Regions from separate parts of the Rhodococcus sp. 077-4 genome, predicted to be linked through region 2. Evidence: riboswitches for the same ligand, from Rfam matches in the RefSeq annotation. Region 2 holds a riboswitch; each other region holds the start of a gene.
The links. Region 2 has a riboswitch for S-adenosylmethionine ahead of ACNEOT_RS06435 (ABC transporter substrate-binding protein). Riboswitches for the same ligand answer to the same signal wherever they lie in the genome.
Positions count from the first base shown of each region.

Region 1: another riboswitch for S-adenosylmethionine. It lies ahead of ACNEOT_RS11615 (bifunctional o-acetylhomoserine/o-acetylserine sulfhydrylase); the one in region 2 lies ahead of ACNEOT_RS06435 (ABC transporter substrate-binding protein).
Region 3: another riboswitch for S-adenosylmethionine. It lies ahead of ACNEOT_RS05750 (aminotransferase class V-fold PLP-dependent enzyme); the one in region 2 lies ahead of ACNEOT_RS06435 (ABC transporter substrate-binding protein).

Region 1 is NZ_JAJPWC010000002.1:508,342-516,286, reverse strand. Features, by position in the region: gene ACNEOT_RS11640 (DUF4153 domain-containing protein) at 1-447, opposite strand, end outside; gene ACNEOT_RS11635 (ATP-binding protein) at 535-1,509, opposite strand; gene ACNEOT_RS11630 (response regulator transcription factor) at 1,506-2,180, opposite strand; gene ACNEOT_RS11625 (ABC transporter substrate-binding protein) at 2,381-3,388, shown strand; gene ACNEOT_RS11620 (MFS transporter) at 3,403-4,545, opposite strand; SAM riboswitch class IV at 4,898-5,020, shown strand; gene ACNEOT_RS11615 (bifunctional o-acetylhomoserine/o-acetylserine sulfhydrylase) at 5,192-6,541, shown strand; gene metX (homoserine O-acetyltransferase MetX) at 6,538-7,683, shown strand; gene ACNEOT_RS11605 (DUF3017 domain-containing protein) at 7,721-7,945, opposite strand, start outside.
Region 2 is NZ_JAJPWC010000001.1:1,314,600-1,322,544, forward strand. Features, by position in the region: gene ACNEOT_RS06420 (hypothetical protein) at 1-200, shown strand, start outside; gene ACNEOT_RS06425 (hypothetical protein) at 286-801, shown strand; gene ACNEOT_RS06430 (hypothetical protein) at 920-1,228, shown strand; SAM riboswitch class I at 1,285-1,378, shown strand; gene ACNEOT_RS06435 (ABC transporter substrate-binding protein) at 1,551-3,212, shown strand; gene ACNEOT_RS06440 (ABC transporter permease) at 3,217-4,197, shown strand; gene ACNEOT_RS06445 (ABC transporter permease) at 4,190-5,065, shown strand; gene ACNEOT_RS06450 (dipeptide ABC transporter ATP-binding protein) at 5,062-6,660, shown strand; gene ACNEOT_RS06455 (LLM class flavin-dependent oxidoreductase) at 6,653-7,732, shown strand; gene ACNEOT_RS06460 (NtaA/DmoA family FMN-dependent monooxygenase) at 7,735-7,945, shown strand, end outside.
Region 3 is NZ_JAJPWC010000001.1:1,180,204-1,188,148, reverse strand. Features, by position in the region: gene ACNEOT_RS05750 (aminotransferase class V-fold PLP-dependent enzyme) at 1-1,324, opposite strand, end outside; SAM riboswitch class IV at 1,379-1,494, opposite strand; gene ACNEOT_RS05745 (Pls/PosA family non-ribosomal peptide synthetase) at 1,699-5,631, shown strand; gene ACNEOT_RS05740 (M1 family metallopeptidase) at 5,637-6,974, shown strand; gene ACNEOT_RS05735 (hypothetical protein) at 7,124-7,807, opposite strand; gene ACNEOT_RS05730 (hypothetical protein) at 7,844-7,945, shown strand, end outside.

The sequences.
Region 1 (7,945 bases), on a different contig from region 2:
TCCGCGTCGGGTCCATCGGACCACGCGCACCGGCAGCAACACCGGTAGGAGCGCGCCGAGGGCAATCCCCGTCCACGTCCAGGCACGTGAGAGCACCACGGCACCGACAACGATTGCGAGGGTCGTCGACATCGTCACGATCCACTCGGCCGCTCGCAGCGCCGAGACGCTCGCCAGCGCCAGAACTCCTGCCACGCCTACCCATTCCCACAGCGAAAGCCGGCCGCTGCGCACAGTGAGCGCGACGACCACGAAGGCCAGCGCGGTGATCAGCACACCGAACGTGTTGTCCACCAACGTCACTGCACCGATCAGACCGGCAACAGCGGCCCCGATCAGCGCCGGGCGAGGTGCCTTCGAGTGCCGCAGTACAGGCCAGGTGCGCGGCCCCCAGGGAGACAGTGCGTGCTTCTTTCCACTACGGATCGGAATGTCGATCGTGCTCATGGCTGGTCCTTTTCTGTGCTTCGGGCATGGAAGGTAGGCGGCTGCAGTCCGGGGACGAGCAGTCGCGGTTCGGATGGATCGAGAAAGTCAGTGCTCGGGAATGGCCACTCTGATGTGACAGCCGACTTCGCTGTCGAGAACTTCGATACTTCCGCCGTGTAGTTCGGTGGCCCAGCGGGCAATGCCGAGACCGAGACCTGTTCCGCCGTCGGTGGAACCGCCGCGAGTGAATCGGTCGAACACCGAGTGGCGATCGGCGATCGCGATACCCGGGCCCTGATCGACGACGTCGAATGCGAATGCCCCGGCGGTTCGATGGGCCCGTACGGTCACGGTGGTCGACGGCGGGGAATGTCGCACAGCATTGTCGACGAGGTTGGTGATCACCTGCGTCATGCGAGACCGGTCGGCCACGACGGTCGTATCGCCGGGCGCGAGAACGAGCGACACTCGTTCTCGATGAACGGAGGTCGCATCCTCGAGGAATTGCCGCACCGGGAACTCCTCTCTGGCAATGGTGAGTACACCGCCCTCCACCCGCGACAGGTCGAGCAGTTCGTTGACCAGGTCACCAAGCCTTTCGGTTTGGCGCAGCGCCACCGACAGGGTCTCGGGATTCGCGTCGGTCACCCCGTCGACCACGTTCTCGAGTACGGCACGCAGGGCCGCGATGGGCGTCTTCAACTCGTGCGAGACATTGCCGATCAACTCGCGGCGATACTTCTCTGCGGCTTCCAGATCGTCCGCCATGGTGTTGAACGCGGTGGCGAGTTCGCCCACCTCGTCCCGTGAGGTGGCGCGCACGCGTGTCGAGTAGTCGCCTCGCGCCATCGCTTTGGCCGCCGAGGTCATCTCGCGCAGCGGAGACGTCATTCCGTGGGCGACGAATTGCGTTGCGGCCAGCGAGACCACGAGCGCCGCGAGCAATGTGTAGCGAAACTGCCAGCCCGCCCCGATCCAGAAGACGACGCTCGCCAGCACCAACACAGTGCCTACGACGAACGAGACCTTCAGCTTGAACGATCGCAGCGGATCGAGCGGGCGCGGCAGCATTCGCGTCATCGGGGCGACTCCACGGCATAGCCGACGCCGTGCACGGTACGGATGAGATCGCCACCGAGCTTGCGCCGCAACGCTTTCACATGAGAGTCGACGGTCCTGCTGCTTGCCGAATCGTCCCAGCCCCACAGCTCCGACAGCAGGGTTTCCCGAGAGACCGCAGTACGCGGCCGCGCGGCGAGGTAGGCGAGGATGTCGAATTCTGTTCTGGTCAAGTGGATGTCGCCGGAGGGATTGCTCACCCGCCGTTCCCGGTGGTCGATCTGCACATCACCGACTCGAACGGCCTGCAGTTCGGTGACCACCGCTCGCTCTGCCCGCCGAATCAAGGCGTGCACGCGAGCGACCAACTCGCGCATGCTGAACGGCTTGCCCAGATAGTCGTCTGCGCCCACGCCCAGTCCGACGAGCATGTCCGTCTCGTCGGATTTGGCCGTCAACATCAACACCGGGACCGGGCGGGACGCCTGGATTCGGCGACACACCTCGAGACCGTCGAACCCGGGCAGCATGAGATCGAGCACCACCACGTCGGGGTCGTACCGGGCACACGCGTCGACGGCAGAGGGACCGTCGGCGGCCGTGACGACCTCGTACCCCTCGCCGCGCAGCCGAGCGGCGACGGCCTCGGAGATCGTGGGCTCGTCGTCGACGACGAGAACTGTGCGGCTCATGAGAACTGACCCTAGAGGGCGCGCATGGAGGAGTCCGTCGGGAAATATGGAGGTTCGGTGAAGGTTCGAGCAGCCGTTCCCAACAGGGACGAACACGCCGACACATAGATTAGGGTGGGCTACCCTACTTGATGTTAGCCAACCCTTCCGAGAGGCGATCCATGCGTAACCGACCACTTTTCCGGACCTGGGCGGTGTGCGTGACAGCACTGACCACCGCGGGGCTCCTCAGCGCGTGCTCGAACGCCACCGACGAGGCGTCGCCGACCCCAGGTACCGCCTCCGACTCGGCAGCCTTCCCGGTCTCGGTCGAGCATGCGTTCGGTGAGACCGTGGTCCCCGAAGAGCCCACACGCATCGTGGTGGCCGGATACACCGAACAGGACACGGTGTTGGCGCTCGGCGTGATACCCGTCGGCGTCACGGAATGGTACGGCGATCAGCCGTACGCCACCTGGCCCTGGGCGCAGGCCGCACTGGGTGACGCGCAGCCCGAAGTGCTGTCCAATACCGGCGACGGCTTCGAGACGGAGAAGATCGCGGCACTGCGACCCGACCTGATCATCGCCACCAATGCCGGTTTGAACGCGGAGACCTACAGCACCCTGAGCGACATCGCGCCCACGTTGGCGCAGTCCGACGCCTCGACCGCCTACTTCGAGCCCTGGGACGTACAGGCGGAGAAGATCGGGCGCGCATTGGGCAAGAAGGCCGAGGTCGATGGCCTGATCGATGGCGTGAACCGCAAGTTCGCCGACGCCGCGGCGGCGCACCCCGAATTCGCCGACAGGAAGGCGATCTTTCTCCAGAATGCGTTCTACGAGGGCAAGGCCATCGCGTACCAGGACGGGCTGAGCACCGACTTCCTCACCGCGCTCGGTTTCGTCATCCCCACGGACATCGACGCGTACGTTCCCCTCGACGGCGGTGGGCAGGCCAGCATTCCGCTGGAGAACTTGTCGGTTCTCAACTCCGCCGACGTACTGATCTGGGGAACCGAGAGCCCGGGCGACCGCACCGAGCTCGAAAAGGAAGCGGTGTACAACGCCCTCGAACCGGTGCAGGACGGCAACCTCGTGTTCACCGACGGGGTGACGGCGGGCGCAATCTACTTCACCAGCGTGCTGAGCCTGCCGTACGTCATCGACAAGCTGACCCCGGCGCTGACCGAGGCACTCGGCGGAACGGCAGCGACGATCACCGGCTGACAGGACCAGGTCGCCTACTTCGCGGCGGAGCGCCTGTCCATCCACATCGCGGTGGCCAGAACGCCCAGGCCGGCCACTGCCAGACCGGAACCGACAGCGGCCGGTGCCGTGTAGCCGAATCCGGCGGCGATCACGGCACCACCGACTGCCGCTCCGATCGCGTTGGCAAGATTGAATGCCGCGTGATTGAGCGACGCGGCGAGTGTCTGGGCGTCCTCGGCCACGTCCATCAGTCGCGTCTGCAGGCCGGGGACCACCGACGAACCGGACGCGCCGATCAGGAAGACCAGGAGCAGCGCGGTCACCGGATTGTGTGCCGCTACGACGAACACCGCCAGGAATACCGCGGTGGCGGCCAGCCCGACAAAGGTGCCCTTGAGCTGGTATCGATCGGCGAGCCAGCCGCCCGCGTAGTTTCCGGCGACCATTCCGAGTCCGTAGATCATCAGGGCGACAGGAACGAATGCGCGGGCAAGACCGGCAACGTCGGTCAGCGTCGATGCGATGTAGGTGTACACCGCGAACATGCCGCCGAATCCGACGATGCCCACGAACAGGGTCATCCACACCTGGCCCCGGCGCAGCGCACCCAGCTCGGTGATCGGACTGGTGGTCGGCATCGCGTCGAGACGCGGCATCCACAAAACGAGCGCGGTGACGGTCAGTGCCCCGATGACTGCGACGAGCGTGAAGGCGCTGCGCCAGCCCAGCGCCTGGCCGATCCAGGTTGCCACCGGGACGCCGACGACGTTGGCCACCGAAAGTCCCATCATGACCATCGCGACGGCTTTGGCTCGCTTGCCCGGCTCGGCCAGGTGGGCGGCCACCAGAGCAGCCACACCGAAGTACGCGCCGTGCGGCAGCCCTGCCACGAATCGAGAGGCCACCAGCTCGTTGAAACTGGGCGCGAACACGGTGCCGAGGTTTCCGAGGGTGAAGGCCACCATCAGCGCCAGCAGCAGCATTCTGCGGGGAACGCGGGCGGCCAGGGCCGCGATGGTCGGCGCGCCGACGACGACACCGAGCGCGTATGCGGAGATCATGTGGCCGGCCGAGGGCTCGGAGATCCCCATCGTCGTCGCGATGTCCGGCAACAGACCCATCGACGCGAATTCCGTGGTGCCGATCCCGAAGCCGCCGATCGACAGGGCCAGCATCGCGAGCTTGCGGCGGGTCGAGTGCGGTCGATGACTGACACTCAGACCACTCGACACCTTGCCGCGCACAGCGCTGACACGGGAAAGAGCGGAATCGGTGACAGTCACAGCGGAACAACTTTCGTGTGGATCGGGGATGTGAACAAGGAGAACGGCGGCTCGGCGAATCGATTCAGCAGAGACCGACCGAGTAGAAGAACAGCCGACCGAATCATTGTCTTCCCCCTGGCAACTTCTTTTCGAGTCGCGGCACGGTGATTGTCCTCACCCGAGCATCTGCTCGAGCTGCCCCGAACTCCGAGCGTGTGCCCTTGTTCCGGTGGAGTGCCGTCACCCGCTAAGATCTTCGCCAGGTCATGAGTGCCAGCATCGAGCCCCGGCTTGCTGGCCGGCAACCCTCCAACCGCGGTGGGGTGCCCCGGGTGAACGACCAGGCCGATCCGGCACGCGAGTGCCGGATCGACAAGCGCGGGTCCGCAGGAAGCGGACCCACTGAACCTTCGGTCCCCAGGGGCCGAAGCCTGTCAGGAGGTTCTCTCATGTGTTGCTGTACCGATACGCCCCGTAGCGCTCGACTTCTCGAGCTTCATTCGACATTCGATTCGTCTCAGACAGACTCGTCTCAGAAAACGGAGTATCACCAGCCATGACCGATTCCACCCCTGACGTCGTCGACGCCACCGGAGCACCCACCCAGGATCCGTTCACCGATCCCGCCGCCGACTGGAGCTTCGAGACCAAGCAGATCCACTCGGGCCAGACCCCGGACGGTGTCACCAAGGCTCGTGCGTTGCCGATCTACCAGACCACCTCGTACACGTTCGACAACACCGACCACGCCGCCGCACTGTTCGGACTCGCGGAGCCGGGCAACATCTACACCCGCATCATCAACCCCACGCAGGACGTGGTCGAGCAGCGCATCGCTGCCCTCGAAGGTGGCGTCGCAGCTCTGCTGGTGTCGTCCGGTCAGGCCGCCGAGACGTTCGCGATTCTCAACCTCGCGGAGGCAGGCGATCACATCGTCTCGAGCCCGCGGCTCTACGGCGGTACGTACAACCTGTTCCACTACACGCTCCCCAAGCTGGGCATCACCGTCTCGTTCGTCGACGATCCCGATGACCTCGAGCAGTGGCGCGCAGCGATCACGCCGTCGACCAAGGCGTTCTACGGCGAGTCGATCTCCAATCCGAAGAACGACATTCTCGATATCCCGGGCATCTCGGCGGTGGCACACGAGAACGGCATTCCGTTGATCGTGGACAACACCGTGGCAACGCCGTACCTGCTTCAGCCGTTGAAGCACGGTGCCGACATCGTGGTGCACTCGGCGACGAAGTATCTCGGTGGACACGGAACGGCCATCGCCGGCGTCATCGTCGACGGTGGCACGTTCGACTGGACGCAGGGCCGTCACCCCAACTTCACCACCGCAGACCCGAGTTACCACGGCGTCGTCTTCGCCGATCTCGGTGCACCCGCGTTCGCACTGAAGGCACGCGTGCAGCTCTTGCGTGACATCGGCGCAGCGGTCTCCCCATTCAACGCCTTCCTCATCAGCCAGGGTCTCGAGACGTTGAGCCTGCGGATCGAGCGGCACGTGTCGAACGCACAGAAGGTCGCCGCCTTCCTCGCCGGTCGAGACGACGTCGTCTCGATCAACTACGCGGGACTCGAATCGTCCCCGTGGTACCAGCGCGGGCAGGAATTGTTGCCGAAGGGTCAGGGCGCAATCATCGCGTTCGAGTTGCAGGGTGGTGTCGATGCCGGCAAGAAGTTCGTCAACGCACTCACGCTGCACAGCCACGTCGCTAACATCGGAGACGTGCGTTCACTCGTCATCCACCCCGCGTCCACCACGCATTCCCAGCTGACTCCGGAGGAGCAGTTGGCATCGGGCGTGACCCCCGGCCTGGTTCGCTTGGCCGTGGGTATCGAAGGGATCGACGACATCATCGCCGATCTCGAGGTCGGCTTCAGCGCGGCGGCGTCTTGAGTCACAGCTGCGACGCAGGCGTTCGTCCGGAGGCGGTTCTTCCGCCTCCGGACGGGCGGTTGGGCTTCATCGACATCGGTGCTCTCGATCTCGAAAACGGCTCTCGGATTTCCCAGGTCACGGTGGCGGTGCAGCGGTGGGGCGAACTTGCCACCGACCGCAGCAACGTCGTTCTCGTCGAGCATGCCCTGACCGGGGACTCACATGTGTCCGGTCCGCCGGATGCCGATCATGCTCTGCCCGGTTGGTGGAACGGCATGGTCGGGCCCGGTCGCCCCATCGACACCGACGAGTGGTGCGTCGTGGCGACCAACGTGCTCGGCGGCTGCGGTGGCACCACCGGCCCGAGCAGTGTCTCGCCCGACGGCACCCCCTACGGATCTCGCTTCCCGGACATCTCGATCCGAGATCAGGTCGCTGCCGAAGTTGCCGTTGCCGACGCATTGGGCATCGAGCGGTTCGCGGCAGTCGTCGGTGGCTCGATGGGCGGAATGCGCACCCTCGAATGGATCGTCGGCTACCCCGATCGAGTGGCGGCCGCTTTGATCCTTGCGGTCGGTGCGAGGGCGACAGCCGACCAGATCGGCACCCAGACAACGCAAATCGCGGCGATCAAGGCCGATCCAGGCTGGCTCGGCGGCAACTACCACGGCACCGGCACTTCGCCTTCGGCCGGACTCGGCATTGCGCGCCGCATCGCGCATCTGACGTACCGGACCGAAAGTGAACTCGACATTCGGTTCGGTAACTCACCGCAGAACGACGAGGATCCATGGGCGGGTGGCAGATACTCCGCACAGAGCTACCTCGAGCATCAGGCCGCGAAGCTGGTCAATCGATTCGATGCGGCCACGTATGTTCTTCTCAGCGAGGCCATGAACCGTCACGATGTCGGCCGTGGGCGCGGCGGGGTAGCCGAAGCACTTGCGACCGCCACGGTTCCGACCATCGTCGGCGGTGTCGATTCCGACCGCCTGTATCCGCTTCGACTGCAGAAAGAGATCGCTCGCGAACTCCCTCAGTGCCGCGGACTCGAAGTGATCCAGTCGCGTGACGGACACGACGGCTTTCTCACCGAGGCCGATTCGGTGGCGAAACTGCTGGCCGAGACGATGGAGCTTGCCCGCCTCGGACGGCGCTGACACGGCATCTGTTCGGACCGGGCTCTGTTGCTCGAGGTCAGTCGGTTCCCAGCGGATCGATCGACAGCGACAGAAAAACTATCGCTCCACCGACGCAGCCCAGCGCCAGCACGTCGAACACGCGACTGCGCACTTGCAGTGTGCCGACTCGTGATTCGGGGAGGCACAGTCTCAGCAGTGCCGCCAGCAGCGCCGCGCATCCGAAGATGAACGCGCCGCGCCGCCAGCGATCGGCCAGCACCAGGACGAGCGCGGCAAGGAC
Region 2 (7,945 bases):
CTCCCGACGGGTACGGCTACATTTTCACCTGGACCAATCTGTCCACAGGCGCGTCCGGAACCATCACCGACGCGAGTCCGGACCGCGCTGCTGTCGCGACCGGCGCAGGTCAGGTCGTCGTGCGGGGAGAGTACCGACTCGGCGATCTCGGCCAGGTATTCACCATCCCGAGTATCGGTAGCTTCTACGTTTCGCCCTGAGTAATCGTCGGCGACCAGTAGAAGGTCGAGTCGGCAAAGGACCAGTGCCCGCCTCCATGGACGGTTCTACCGTAATGTCCTGTTCGTGAACAGATCCTGGAGCGTGCGAACCACAGTTGTCGGCTGCGCCCTCGCGGCGGCCCTCCTCGGCGCTCCAGGCGTGGCGTCGGCCCATCACCAGGAATTCACGCCGTTTCCGCACAACATTTCACTCGGGCGGGAGTTGTCCCTGCCGTGCGCCGGCGAGGTGAGTGGCGACGTCTACACTCCGCACAATCGACCAGGTATTGCGGTGGTCACGTTGACCTGGCGGACGTTTTTCAGCAGCGATTGTCCGCTGACCGTATTCGTGAACATGAACAACTTCGACGCACCGTGGGTGGACCCGTACAGCGGTGCCAAGCCGACCGGAGGCACGTGGATGGTTCACCTGAATTCGGCCGTGGTCGGTGCTGCGCCTCCGGAGAGCGGCGAGTGGACGAAGCAGATTCCGATCGACATCGGTTCCGGCAGAGCTGGTTTGACGATCACTACGGATTCCCCGCTCAACACGACGTTACCCGACCCGGCCGGTAACACGGTGCGCTTCACTGTCGCGTGATTGTGTTCGCGCTACCGGCTACTGCAAAAGCGCGTTGCCGATTCAACCTTTGGTGCGACCAGGGCGTCCGCCGAGTGTCCTCTGTTCACAACCGATATCGATCGAGGGGGATGGTGGGATGCCGCACGAAGATGTCGACGAGCCCTTACCGGCCGAGAACGACGGCCCCTTCGTCCTGACTGTCGACGGTGAATTGTTCACGGTGCGCAGACGTCCGGGCGAACCGAACACTATCGACTACACCTGGGAGTCCGGCCCGAATTCTGGGTACGGCTATTCGAGCACGCTCACCGCGGCATTTCCCAGCATTCAGGATCGCGCGAACTGCCCGTCCGTTTTCCCGCCGCTCTCGATCGACGAACATCGCGAGTCGATTCGCGACTTCCTCGGACAGATCAACCCTGATACCGGTTACATGGGTGACTGACTCGAGGCAGCCCGACTTGGCAACCGCGTCCATCCTCTCGTAGTATCGCTTTCGTAGGACCATCCAGAGCGACCGAGAGACCTGGCTCTATGACGTCGCAGCAACCCCCCGCTCGTCGGGTGAGGGTGCTACCGCCGGGAACGATGGAGGAACGCACGTGAATACCCGAGTTGCCGCAGGCTTCGTCAACGGTTCTCGCCGTCTCCATGTGGATCTGTGCCGTCTGAACGGTTCGAACTGTCCTAGCTGACATTTCGTCACTGCTCGTTCTCGACACCTCACCTCATCTGCACGCACTCCTTCCTGGGCACACGTGGCCCGGATGCGGGAGTCGTCGTGCGATCGACCAGATATCGGAGACACCCACGTGTCCACTCGCCCTGCTCTTTTGGCGGCCGGCGTCCTCGCCGCAACCGCCACGTTGCTTGCCGGTTGCGCCGGCGCTGCCACCACCTCGGCGGCCGACGCCGGCCCGCCGCAGCCTGGAGGGACGTTGCGCTACGGCTTGTCCGGCGCTCCGACCTGCTCCGATCCCGCGCAGGCCGGCACCAATCAGACGATCTACGTCACCCGCCAGGTGGTCGATTCGCTCACCGACCAGAACCCGGAGACCGGTGCCATCGAGCCGTGGTTGGCCGAGAGCTGGGACGTCAGTCCCGACGCGAAGTCGTTCACCTTCCACTTGAAGGACGGTGTGACGTTCAGTGACGGCACCGCGCTCGACGCCGCCGCGGTGAAACAGAACTTCGATGCCATCGTAAGCACCGTCGGGCCGGCGAAAGCGCCGCTCGCGGCCAGCTATCTGACCGGGTATCAGGGCACCACGGTTGTCGACCCGGTCACGTTCAGAATCGACTTCGCAGCACCCAATGCACAGTTCCTGCAGGCAAGTTCGACGGCCCAGCTCGGCATTCAAGCCCCCGCAACCTCCGCACAGTCGGCGGAATCGCGGTGCTTGGGTACCAACATCGGATCGGGACCGTTCACGTACGCGGACTACCAGCAGGATCGCTCCGTATCCTTGGCGAAGCGAACCGGATACAGCTGGGGCTCTTCGGCATTCGGCCACGACGGCGAGGCGTACCTCGACCGTATCGAGTTCACCATCGTGCCCGAGTCCGGTGTTCGTACCGGCAGCCTGTCGTCCGATCAGCTCGACGCAGTCAGCGACGCGTTGCCGCAGGACGCGCCACAGATCGAGGCAACCGGTGGCCGAATCCTGACGACGTCGAATCCAGGTGTTCCCTTCGGTATTCAGCCGAACGTCACCCGCGGCGCTCTGCAGGACCCCGCGGTGCGAACCGCTCTGGTGCCTGCGATCAACCGTCAGGAACTCGTCGACACCGTCCTGGGGCCTGATTTCAAGCCGGCCACCGGCACGCTCGCCAGCTCGACTCCCGGGTACGTCGCTCTCGCCGATGTCACCTACGACCCCGATAAATCGAAGTCTCTGCTCGATGCTGCAGGCTGGGTGCCGGGAGCAGACGGGATCCGCGAAAAGGACGGGCAGAAGCTCAGTTTCAAGGTCATGTACTCGGCGGTCTTCGCGGGCAACCAGGCAATTCTGGAACTGACCCAACAGCAGCTGCGTGCGGTGGGCGTCGACCTGCAGCTCGAACTGGTGTCGACGTCCGAGGCGACGGCGCGACAGGGAACCAAGGACTACGACTCGACCTACTACAACAGCACCCGAGCCGACGGGGACATTCTGCGCACGTCGTTTGCAGTGGACGGCCGCAACCTCAATGCTCGCCCGTCGAAATCGGAGCTCGATACTGCTCTGACAGAACAACTGTCGACGACGGACGTCGCAGCGCGAGACAAGATTCTCGACACTGCGCAGCAGCAGATCCTCGACAACGGATTGTGGATTCCCACCGTCGAACTTTCTCAGGCCGTCGGTGTCGGCTCCAAGGTTCAGGATCTGAAGTTCGAGGCATCTGCGCGGCTGCAGTTCTTCGATGCCTGGCTGAGCGGGCAGTAGGGCCATGATCCGCTACCTCGGGCAGCGAGTACTGCAGGCACTGGCAGTGCTGTGGGCTGCGTTCACCATCTCGTTCGTCGTGTTGTTCCTGCTGCCCTCGGACCCGGTCAGTCTTGCCGTTGACTCGGCGGGCTCGGGCACTCCGGTGGACGCTGCGGCCGTCGCCGAACTGCAGGCCCGCTACGGCCTCGATCAGCCGGTGTGGGTGCAGTACTGGCATTCGCTGGTCGGTGCGGTGCAGGGCGATTTCGGATTGTCCATCGCCACCGGCCAACCCGTGACGACGGCAATCCTCGATGCCGTGCCCAGCACCCTCGGTCTGGCCGGGTCGGCATTGGTGCTTGCCGTCGTGTTCGGGACGGCGCTGGCCTACGCCGCGACATACACACAGACGGCGTGGCTGAAGAACCTGCTGTTCGCGCTCCCGCCGCTCGGGGTGGCGGTGCCGACCTTCTGGGTAGGTCTGCTTCTGTTGCAACTGTTTTCGTTCCGCCTGCGTTGGTTCCCGGCATTCGGAGACGCGGGCGTCGCGTCGCTGGTCCTGCCGGCCGTGACGTTGGCCCTGCCGACCGGTGCAGTCATAGCCCAAGTGCTCGCTACCAGCATGACGACGACGTGGAAGCAGCCCTTCGTCGATGTTGCTCGCGCCAAGGGCGTGTCACGTCTCCGCGTGCAGACGCGACACGTTCTGCGCCTGTCGTCCATCCCGGCCTTCACTATCGCCGGAGTACTGGTCGGCACGCTGCTGGCCGGTTCGGTCGTCGTCGAGACGGTCTTCTCGCGCGCCGGGGTGGGGCGGCTCACCCAGACGTCGGTGCTGGCTCAGGACATTCCGGTGGTGCAGGGCATCGTCGTTCTCACTTCGCTCGTCTTCGTCCTGGTCAACCTCGCTGTCGATCTGCTGTATCCGCTGATCGATCCGCGCATCGTGCGTGAGTACAAGCCCGCGAAGGCAAGCGCAGAACCGGAGAAAGCTCATGTCTGACACACTGATTCGTGAACCAGCGGTACAGATCGAGCCGCAGCCGATAGCCGTGCCCCCTCGCCGTCGCCGAGAGGTGCTGAAGCATGTGTGGCTCGGCATCTCCGTGCTCGTGCTGTTGCTGGCTCTCGGGTTCGCGCTGTTCCCGTCCGTTTTCGCGAGCGGCGACCCGCTGGTGGGCGTGCCCGCCGACAAGCTCCAGGCACCGAGTGCGGCGCACTGGTTCGGCACCGACAACATAGGCCGCGACGTCTTCACCCGGGTGGTCCACGGTTCCGGCCTGTCGCTGACGGCAACGCTGTTGGCGGTGGGCATCGCGTTGGTGGTCGGATCGGTGATCGGGCTGGTTTCGGGTGCCGTCGGCGGGATTCTCGACGCGGCACTGATGCGCATCGTCGATGTGCTGCTGTCGATTCCGACGTTGCTGCTCTCGCTGGCCTTGGTCACCGCCCTCGGCTTCGGCACCGTCAATGTGGCGATCGCCGTCGGAGTCACCTTGATCGCCAACTTCGCGAGAGTGATGCGTTCGGAGGTGCTACGGGTGCGCCGCTCGCTGTACGTGGAAGCTGCATACGCATCGGGAGTGCGGCGGCTCGACGTCTTCCGCAAACACATACTCAGAAACTCCTACGGCCCGGTGATCGCCCTTGCCGCAGTCGAGTTCGGTATGGCAGTGCTGTACGTGTCGTCGTTGAGCTTCCTCGGCTTCGGTGCTGCCCCGCCGACCCCGGAATGGGGATCGCTGATTTCCGAAGGCCGTAACTTCCTGGCCACCGCATGGTGGATGACCACGTTGCCTGGATTGGTGATCGTGGCAGTTGTGCTGTCCGCGCACCGCCTCGGCCACGCACTCGAGAGGCGATCGCAATGAGTCCCATTCTCGAGGTCGAGAATTTGCAGGTGAACTACGGCGATACGGCCGCTGTCGCAGGCATCGGATTCACCGTCGATCGCGGTGAGGTGGTTGCCGTGGTCGGTGAGTCCGGCTCCGGGAAGTCGACCACCGCGCATGCCGTCATGGGTCTGCTCTCGGGCACCGGCCGCATCGTGGGCGGATCGGTGACATTCGACGGGCAGCGGCTCGATACCGCCTCGGACAAGACGTTGAACCGGTTGCGCGGCCGTCACATCGGGCTCGTCCCGCAGGATCCGACCACCTCGCTGAACCCGGTGGTCCGTGTCGGCGATCAGGTTGCCGAGGTGCTGCGAGTACACGGCCTCGCAGATCGCCGCTCCGCGAAGATCGAAGCCATTCGCATCCTCACCGAGGCAGGTCTGGACAACCCTGAAGTTCGGGCGCGCCAGTACCCGCAGGACCTGTCCGGCGGGCAGAGGCAGCGCGTGCTGATCGGAATCGCTCTCGCGTGCCGCCCGGAACTGGTGATCGCGGACGAACCGACCAGCGCCCTCGACGTCACCGTGCAGCGCCGTATTCTCGACCACCTCGATGCCAGGATCGCCGAGACGGGTGCCGCAGTTCTGCTGATCACCCACGATCTCGGAGTCGCAGCCGACCGCGCCGATCGCCTGATCGTCATGAGCGGTGGCGAGATCGTCGAAACAGGCTCCACAGCCGACGTTCTGGCAAACCCCACGCATCCCTACACCCGCAAGCTTCTGGCGGCGGCACCCTCGTTGAACACCGCAATCCGACCCTCGCGCACCACACCCGCGGAACCCATTCTGACGGTAGGGGAGGTCTCCAAGAGATTCACGATCGGACGCGGAGTGCACCTCGATGCCGTCAGGGACGCCACGGTCACGGTCGAACGCGGTCGGACGCTCTCGCTGGTCGGCGAATCGGGTTCGGGCAAATCCACGTTGGCGCGCATAGCAATCGGCCTCGAGACGCCGTCGTCCGGTTCGGTGGTGTTCGACGGAGTGGACATCACCGGTCTACGAGGTAAGGCCAAGCGCGAACTACGTCGACGGGTGCAGATCGTCTATCAGAACCCGTACGCCTCGCTGAATCCGAAATTACGCGTCGGCGAGATCGTGCGAGAACCACTGGACGCGTTCAAGATCGGTAGTTCGCGAGAGCGCTCCGAGCGTGCCCGTGCACTGCTGGACCAGGTTGCGCTGAGCAGTGACTACCTTGCCCGACGGCCTGCCGAACTGTCCGGTGGGCAGCGTCAACGCGTCGCCATTGCCCGTGCGTTGGCGTTGGCACCGGACCTGGTGGTTCTCGACGAACCGGTCTCGGCCCTGGATGTGTCGGTGCAGGCGCAGATCCTGACTCTGCTCGACGACCTGCAATCCGAACTGGGTCTGAGCTATCTGTTCATTTCGCACGACTTGGCCGTCGTCCGGCAGATCAGCGACACCGTGGCCGTCATGCAGTCCGGCGTCATCGTCGAATACGGCGACACTGCAGCACTATTCGACAATCCACAGCAGGACTACACCCGCGAGCTGCTCGGGGCCATTCCCGGACGTGCGCACGAGAAAGCGAGTATCAATGTCTGACGGGCAGTTCGTCGTCGCAATCGATCTCCGAGGCACCGGCGCCCATCCTCAGGCGTGGCGTCGTCCGGATTCCCGCGCGGAAGAGGTGTTCACAGCAGGGTTCTGGATCGACCAGCTGCAGGCAGCGGACCGCGCCGGCATCGATCTGGCTTTCCTGGGCGATTCGTTCGCCACTCGAACCCTCGAGGCCGCAGCCATCGCCGCCAGGGCGGCTGCACTCACCGAACACATCGGCCTGGTTCCCACGATCACCGTCACCCACACCGAGCCGTTCCACATCTCGAAGCAGATCGCCAGCCTCGATTTCGCGTCCTACGGTCGAGCGGGTTGGCACGTGGAGGTGACCCCGGGCGCGGGTCAAGCGGCCCTGTTCGGGCGAAAGGCCGAGCAGGACAACGTCAGTCTGTGGCACGAGGCGGACGAGGCAGTCGAGGTCGTCACCCGACTGTGGGACAGCTGGGAGGACGACGCCGAGATCCGCGACGCGGCCACCGGACGGTTCATCGACCGAGACAAGCTGCACTACATCGACTTCGAGGGCGAGAACTTCTCGGTGAAGGGCCCGTCGATCACCCCGCGATCCCCGCAAGGGCAACCCCTGGTGTCGGTGCGAGCGGATTCGCCGGAATCGAACGCAGTCGCGGCAACACGAGCGGACATCATCCGAATCGCCGCGGCAACAGTGGAGGACGCGACACACACGGCAGCCCGTATTCGACGGGCCATCGTCGCCGCCGGACGGGATCCGGCGCAGGTGTTCGTACTCCTCGATATTGAAACCCTCGTATCGGGCACGGCGGCAGCCGAACTCGCGCAACTCGACAAGTGGGCCGGCGAGGCCCGTGTACCCGAATCGGTGCAGTACGTCGGTGACGCGACGGGGCTGAACCTGTTGCTCGGATCCATCGAGGCCGCGGGTCTCGATGGGGTCACCCTCGTCCCGCTCGCTCTTCCGTCGGGACTCCAGGCGCTCCCGGCCACCGATGCACGCACGGGCACCACGTTGCGGGAGCGGCTCGGTCTTGCTCGCCCCATCAGTCGCTACGCAGCAGTCGAAAGGAACAACCGGTGACGATCTCCACGCGGACCAAGAAGCAGATTCACCTCGGTGCCCATTTTCCGGGCGTCAACAACACCACCGTGTGGGCGGATCCGGAATCGAAGAGCCAGATCGAATTCGACTCGTTCGTGCACCTCGCCGAGTCAGCCGAGCGTGGTCTGTTCGACTTCTTCTTCCTCGCGGAAGGATTGCGATTACGCGAGCACCGCAACAGGATTCACGATC
Region 3 (7,945 bases), 130 kb from region 2:
CTGCGGAGGTGCACGGGGATCCAACCCCGGCGGCCCCATCCACCAGCTCGGGGAACGGTCGCGGGTCGGGCACCGGATTCCACCAGCCCGCATCCTCTGCGTAGTGCCAGTTCGGCCCCGCTTCGACCAGGCCGGCGAGGGCATCGACGAGCCGGTCCACATCGGCCGAGGAGCTGCCGAGTCCGATGCTGGCGCGAACCGCGCCGGCCGTATGCCCCAGCCTGCCCAGCAGCGGATGTGCGCAGAACTTTCCGTCACGCACACCGATTCCGTGTTCGGCCGAGAGGTACGCGGCGACCTCACCGGGGTCGCGTCCGGCGACGGTGAAGGTGACGATGCCGACACTGTCGGGGGCGTCGGCCCACACCTGCAACTGCTCGACGCCGTCCAGGGCCGCCAGTCCGTCGCGCAATCGAGCAGACAGTTCGCGCTCGTGGGCTTGTAGTTCGTCGTCGTCGAAGCCCGCGATGGCCTCGCAGGCTGCGGCGAGTGCGGCGACCCCGAGCACGTTGGGTGTACCCGCCTCGTGCCGCTGCGGTGCCGGAGCCCAGTCGGTGTGGTCGATGCTCACGCTGCGCACCGCGCCGCCGCCGGCCAGGTGCGGCTCACCGAGGTCGAGCCAATCACGCTTTCCCACAAGCACTCCCGCGCCGAACGGGGCGTACAGCTTGTGGCCGGAGAACGCGAGGTAGTCCACACCGAGTGCGTCGATGTCGACCCGGCGGTGCGGCACCAGTTGCGCACCGTCCACCGCGATGCGCGCGCCGTGTCGATGCGCAAGCGCTGCGAGTTCGGCGATGGGCAGGACCTCGCCGGTGACGTTCGATGCACCCGTGATCGCCAGTAGCGCAGCGGGTTTCGCGGCAAGCTCCGCGTCGAGCCGAGTGATGGTTTCGGCCAGGGTCGACGCAGCCACCACCACTCGTCGATCACGCCACGGGAGCAGATTCGCGTGATGTTCGATATCGAGCACGACGGTCTCGCCCGGCACGCAGGCGGCGAGCAGGTTGAGCGAGTCGGTGGTGTTGCGAGTGAACACCACCACCGAATCTACTTGTGCACCAACGAAATCGGCCACGGTCACGCGAGCCTTCTCGTACGCCGCCGTCGAGACCCGCGAGGCGTAGCCGGCACCGCGATGCACGCTCGAGTAGAACGGCAGCAGCTCCGCGATCCGGTCGGTCACCGCAACCAGAGCCGGCGCGCTCGCGGCGTAGTCGAAGTTGGCGTAGGTGCACGTGCCGCCCTGCACCAGCGGTACCTGGAGATCCGTGCCCGAAACAGGGGCAAAAGGAGCACAGGGGCGGGAAAGTACAGATGTCATGACAGATCAAGCCCTCACGTTCGAGGGACCCGCAACCGAAGGAATTCGTGAACGAGTCCGCGCTTGCCGCACCGGTTCTCCGGCAACAGCCTGGTCGTCACCCGGAGCACCCCACCGCGGAGGAGGGTTGCCGACCAGCTAGCCGGGGCTTGATGCTGGTACTCGTGACCGTGGAGAAGACACTCGCAAACTCTCTGTGGGTTTGTCAAGCCGAGACTTGCTCCTCGACACCAGTAAGATTCCCGCGATGGGAAGGCGCGTCCGTTCACCTTCCGGCCAACCGAACATGAGATAACCAACGACGCTGCGGCTCCCCTGCCACGGTTCCAGATGCGCTCCACCGCCCCACGAACACGAAGGACACCCGGTTGTCTGTGCACGAATCCGATAGCCATTCCGCAACCCGAGATCCCGAGGTCACGGCAGCGCCCGCACCGTACCTTCGCTCGTCTCTCGCCCCACCCCCGCGGACGCTGATCGACGTTCTGCGCGCGACTGCCCACAGCTTTCCCGACGCTCCCGCGATCGATGACGGCACCGTCTCGGTCAGTTACTCGGAATTGTTGGACGACATCGCCGAGGGTGCTCAGTGGCTCGCCAATGCCGGTGTCCGGCGCGGCGATCGCGTCGGCATCCGCATGCCGTCGGGTTCCTTCTCGCTCTACGTCGCCATCCTGTCCATCCTGAACGTCGGAGCTGCGTACGTACCGGTGGACGCCGACGATCCGGAAGAGCGGGCCGAGTTGGTCTTCGGCGAGGCCAAGGTGACGGCCATCGTCACTGCGGGCGGAATCGCGGCCGGTACAGCTCCCAAACAGGAAGTTCCTCGGTACGACGCCGAACCGCCAACCCCCGAGGACGACGCGTGGGTCATCTTCACCTCGGGCTCCACCGGCACCCCCAAGGGCGTCGCCGTGAGTCATCGCAACGCGGCGGCGTTCGTCGACGCCGAGGCGCGCATGTTCCTGCAGAAGGATCCCCTCGGACCGGGTGACCGTGTGCTCGCCGGCCTATCGGTGGCGTTCGACGCGTCGTGCGAGGAGATGTGGCTGGCGTGGCGCCACGGTGCGTGTCTCGTACCCGCTCCGCGGTCGTTGGTGCGGTCCGGTTTCGACCTGGGTCCATGGCTCGTCTCGCGGGACATCAGTGTGGTCTCGACGGTGCCGACGCTGGCGTCGCTGTGGCCCGCGGTCGCTCTGGAAGCGGTGCGGCTGTTAATTTTCGGCGGCGAAGCCTGCCCGCCGGAACTGGCCGAGCGATTGGCCGTCGAGGGCCGTGAGGTCTGGAACACGTACGGCCCCACCGAGGCGACGGTCGTCGCGTGCGCGGCGATCATGGACGGCAAGGGACCGGTCCGCATCGGTCTCCCCCTCGACGGGTGGGACCTTGCCGTGGTCGACGGCTCCGGCACTCCGGTTCAGATCGGCGAGGTCGGTGAATTGGTCATCGGCGGCGTCGGACTCGCGCGGTATCTCGATCCGGCCAAGGACGCCGAAAAGTACGCGCCCATGGCCTCTCTCGGCTGGGAGCGGGCGTATCGCAGTGGCGATCTGGTCAAACTCGAGCTCGAAGGCCTGCTGTTTCAGGGCCGTGCCGACGATCAGGTAAAACTCGGCGGTCGCCGCATCGAGCTCGGCGAGATAGACAATGCGCTGCAAGCACTTCCGGGTGTCGGTGGTGCGGCGGCAGCCATCCGCAAGACAGCGGCCGGAAACTCGGTGCTCGTCGGGTATCTCGCCAGCACCAACCCGAATTTCGATCTCGAGGCGGCGCGCGAGTTGCTGGCCGAGCAGTTGCCCGCGGCACTGGTGCCGAGGCTCGCTCTCGTGGACGAGATGCCGACGCGCACCTCGGGCAAGGTCGATCGCAATGCATTGCCGTGGCCCCTGCCCGGCATGTCGGGAGCGTCCTCGCTCGGTGGCACGGCGGGGTGGGTGGCCGAACTGTGGACCAACATCCTCGGCGCGCAGGTCTCGGACGAGAACGCCGATTTCTTCGCCAACGGCGGCGGTTCACTGTCGGCCGCGCAATTGGTGACGGCGTTGCGCGAGCGGTTCCCCGAGATCACCGTCGCGCAGCTCTACGACCACCCGCGGCTGGGGTCACTGGCGCAGTATCTCGACGATCTGAAGCCCGTCGTCGAGGCCGTTCCGCGTGAGGTCGCCCCGACGTCACGCTCCGCGCAGTGGGCGCAGATCCTGGCGACGATTCCGTTGACCACCCTCACCGGATTGCAGTGGGTCACCTGGCTCGGGCTGCTGTTCAACGTCATGTCGTGGTTCGGCGACGTGTCGTGGGCTCCGACGCTGTCGTGGTGGTGGATTCTCGTCGCCTTCCTTCTCTTCATCACTCCGGTCGGCCGCATGGCGATCTCGGTGGTCGGCTCACGCATCCTGTTGGCAGGTCTGAAGCCCGGGGCGTACAAACGCGGCGGCAGCATGCACATAAGACTGTGGGCAGCAACGAGATTGACCGATGCCAGTGGCGCCTCGAACCTCTCGGGCGCACCGTGGATGGTCTACTACGCGCGCGCACTGGGTGCCAAGATCGGCAAAGGCGTCGACCTGCACACCCTGCCGCCGGTCACCGGCATGCTCGAGATGGGTGACGGCTGTTCCATCGAACCCGAGGTCGACCTGTCCGGGCATTGGATCGACGGCGACCTCGTCTACATCGGCGGCGTCGAGATCGGTGCCGGTGCCACCGTCGGCGCACGCTCGACGTTGTTGCCCGGCACCAAGGTCGGCAAGAACGCCGTCGTCACCGCAGGCTCTGCCGTCGTCGGACGGGTGAAGGCCGGTCAGATGTGGTCCGGCTCGCCGGCCCAGAAGGTCGGCAAGGCCGATCATCCGTGGCCGGCAGAGACGCCGCCGCGTGCCACCAAGTGGGTGTTCGCGTACGGCGTCGCGTCGCTGTTCCTGTCCGGAATGGCCCTGTTCTCGATCGGTGTCAGCCTGGTGCTGATGGGGTGGTGGATTCACACCGCGGACTCCGTGCTCGACGCCTTCGAGCGCGGCCTGGTGATGTTGCCCGTCGCAACGTTGGTGTCGTTGGCGGTGTTCGCGTTGATCACCGTCGTCGCGGTGCGGTTGCTCAGCATCGGACTCGTCGGCGGGTACCACCCGGTCCGCAGCCGCATCGGCTGGCAGGTGTGGGCCACCGAGAGGCTGATGGACTCCGCGCGAACATTCCTGTTCCCGCTCTACGCGTCTCTGCTGACCCCGCATTGGCTTCGACTCCTCGGTGCGAAGATCGGCAAGGACGTCGAGGCGTCGACGGTTCTGATGATTCCCAAGTTCACCACCGTCGCCGACGGCGCGTTCCTCGCCGACGACACCATGGTCGCCAGTTACGAACTCGGCGGCGGCTGGATGCATCTGGGCGACGCCAAGGTGGGCAAGCGGGCGTTCCTCGGCAACTCCGGCATGACCGGACCAGGGCGGACCGTCCCGAAGAACGGTCTGGTCGCCGTGTTGTCGGCCACTCCGGACAAGGCGAAGTCCGGCTCGTCGTGGCTCGGCAGCCCGCCGGTGCGACTGCGTCGGGCCGCCGGTAGTGCGGACTCCTCGCGCACGTTCAACCCGTCACGCAAGCTGAAGATCGCCCGCTCGCTCGTCGAGACGTGCCGGTTGATTCCCGTCGTCGTCACGTTCGGTATCGGTCTGGCCGTGTTGTTCGGGCTCACCGCCATCGCCGACGCCGTCGGATATTGGCTGGCCGCGTTGCTCAGTGGTCTCGTGTTGCTGGTCGCCGGTTTCGTGGCGGCTGCGGTCTCAGCGGCAGCGAAGTGGTTGTGGGTGGGCCGGATCGGCAAGACCGATCATCCGCTGTGGAGTTCGTTCGTGTGGCGCAACGAGGTGGCCGACACGTTCGTCGAAACCGTCGCCGCGCCCTGGTTCGCGCGCGCCGCCGAGGGCACTGCGGTGCTGAACATGTGGTTGCGGTGGCTGGGAGCGGATATCGGCCGCGGGGTCTGGTGCGAGACGTACTGGCTTCCCGAGGCCGATCTGGTGACATTGGCCGACGGCGCGACCGTGAACCGAGGGTGCGTTGTGCAGACGCACCTGTTCCATGATCGGATCATGTCCATGGACACGGTCGATCTCGGTGCAGGCGCAACATTGGGACCACACTGTGTCGCGCTACCGGCGTCGGGGATCGGTGACGGCGCAACGGTGGGGCCTGCATCTCTGGTGATGCGCGGCGATACGGTTCCCGCGCATACTCGTTGGCAGGGCAATCCGATCGCGCCGTGGGCCAAGGGTGATCCCTTTCCGCGGATTCGCGACGACCGAAACGAGGGGTGAGCGTCGTGGCAGACAGGCTCGTGGCCCCCGTGTTCGACGTCGACTCCAGTGACAATCCGATCGACACGTATCTCCCGCAGAACGGCAATCGCGGTTACCGCGTCTCGCGCTACGAACTCGACCTCGAGTACAAGGTCGAGAGCAACCGGTTGACGGGCAAGGCGAAGATCACCGCTGTCACCACGGCGACGGTGTCGAAGTTCGCGTTCGATCTCGGCCCGGCGATGAATGTGTCGAAGGTGTCGGTCAACGGTTCACGTTCGGTGAAGTTCAGCCACCAGCGCGGCAAACTGAAGATCACCCCGGCCAAACCGATCGCCTCGGGCGCGGCCCTGGTGGTCACGGTGGCGTACGGCGGAACCCCCAAGCCCATCCACGGCTTCTGGGGTGAGGTCGGCTGGGACGAGCTCACCGAGGGATCGATCGTCGCGAGCCAGCCCAACGGTGCCGCGTCCTGGTTCCCGTGCGACGACCATCCTGTGTCCAAGGCCAGCTACGGCATCACCATCACTACCGATTCGCCGTACTACGCGGTGGCGAACGGAACGTTGGTGCGCAAGCAGACTCGCGCCAGCCGCACCACGTGGGTGTACGAGCAGCCGGAGCCGATGGCCAGCTACCTCGCGACCATCCAGATCGGTCCGTACGAGCATCGCATCGTCAGCCCGGGGCCGGTGCCGATGAAGGCCATCACCCCGCCGCGCCTGCGAGCGCAGTTCGATCACGACTTCGGTCGTCAACCGCAGATGATGGACACGTTCGTACGGCTCTACGGCCCTTATCCTTTCGCGTCGTACACCGTGGTGGTGACCGACGACGATCTCGAGATCCCGATCGAGGCGCAGGGGCTGTCGATCTTCGGTGCCAATCACTGTTCCGGTTCGCGGTACTACGAGCGTCTGGTGGCGCACGAGTTGGCGCATCAGTGGTTCGGCAACTCGCTGACCCTCGGTAATTGGGCCGACATCTGGCTGCACGAGGGATTCGCCTGCTACTCCGAGTGGATCTGGGCCGAGAACTCCGGCGGCGCAACGGCTCACGACAAGGCCAAACGCGCACACACCATTCAGCGTGGGCTGGCGATGGACCTGCAGCTCACCGATCCGGGGCCTGCTCGCATCTTCGACGACCGCGTCTACAAGCGCGGCGCACTGGCACTGCACGCACTACGACGCACCATCGGTGACGAGCGCTTCTTCGGCCTGATCCAGGAATGGACCTCCAAGTACCGCTACTCGACGGTGGCAACAGCGGACTTCACCGACCTCGCCTCCCGCTTCGGTTGCCCCCGAAGCCTTTGGGACGCATGGCTCGTGGACAAGAAGATGCCGTCGTTGCCGTAGTTTTGGCCCGCGGGCAATCGCCCCCCCGAGTTCCGCAAACGCGCGCGCGTTTGCCAAAATTACCCCTGAATAGTCCGCGAATCTGCGCGCATCTGACGAATGCGCGCGCGTTTGCGAAGACTTCCGGGGCGAGGGGCGAAACCTCTGCGTCAGCGATACCGGAGCGACAGGACGAGGCCTGCCACGGCGTAGCCGTACAGTGCCGCCGTCGCCAGTGCCTGCAACCAGAAACCTCTCGGGAACGACGCCGCCCAGCGTCCCTTCCCGTCCAGGTACAAATCGCACGGGAAGTCGCTGATGGCCATGGCCGACGATGGCTGCTTCGAGTGCGCGAGTACCACCCCGGTGGTGAACGGCAGTCCCCGAACGAACAGGTGACCGCGCGCCTCCCCGGCCCGATACCGCACCGTCGATTCGGTGACAATGCCTGTGTACCAACGCCTTTGGACGTTCCATCCGGTGGCGTGTGCAAGCATCAGGTTACGCTCGCCCCGTAACGCAGTGTCCACGGTCTCGACGTCGGCGATCATTCCCCAGCGCAGCATCGACACCCACCGGACGATCCGTCGGCCGCGAAACACCAGAGCCGTGACCAGAACGATCGCGAAGACGTACGGCACCACCGTCGGATACTTCGACCAGCAGGCAGCAGGCACGATCACGGCAGTCAGAAACCAGTACGCCTCACGCCGGTTCCACACGGTCGCACCTGCGAGCGCCACCGTCGGGGGTACCCGATGTGGCGGGACCGCGCGCGAGGACTGCAGCATGATGCCGCTGATCCTAGAGCCGAACCTGTCGGCGCGCACCCACTCACGGAGAGCTCTGTCCATTCGCAGAACGGCACGATGCGTGCGTACCATCCACTGATGGCGAAACGGTGGTGGGGGCTTGTCGTTGCAGCCGCAGTCACCGTAGCTCTCGTGTCACTGGTCTCGAATATCACGAGCGAGAGCCAATTGTCCGCTCAG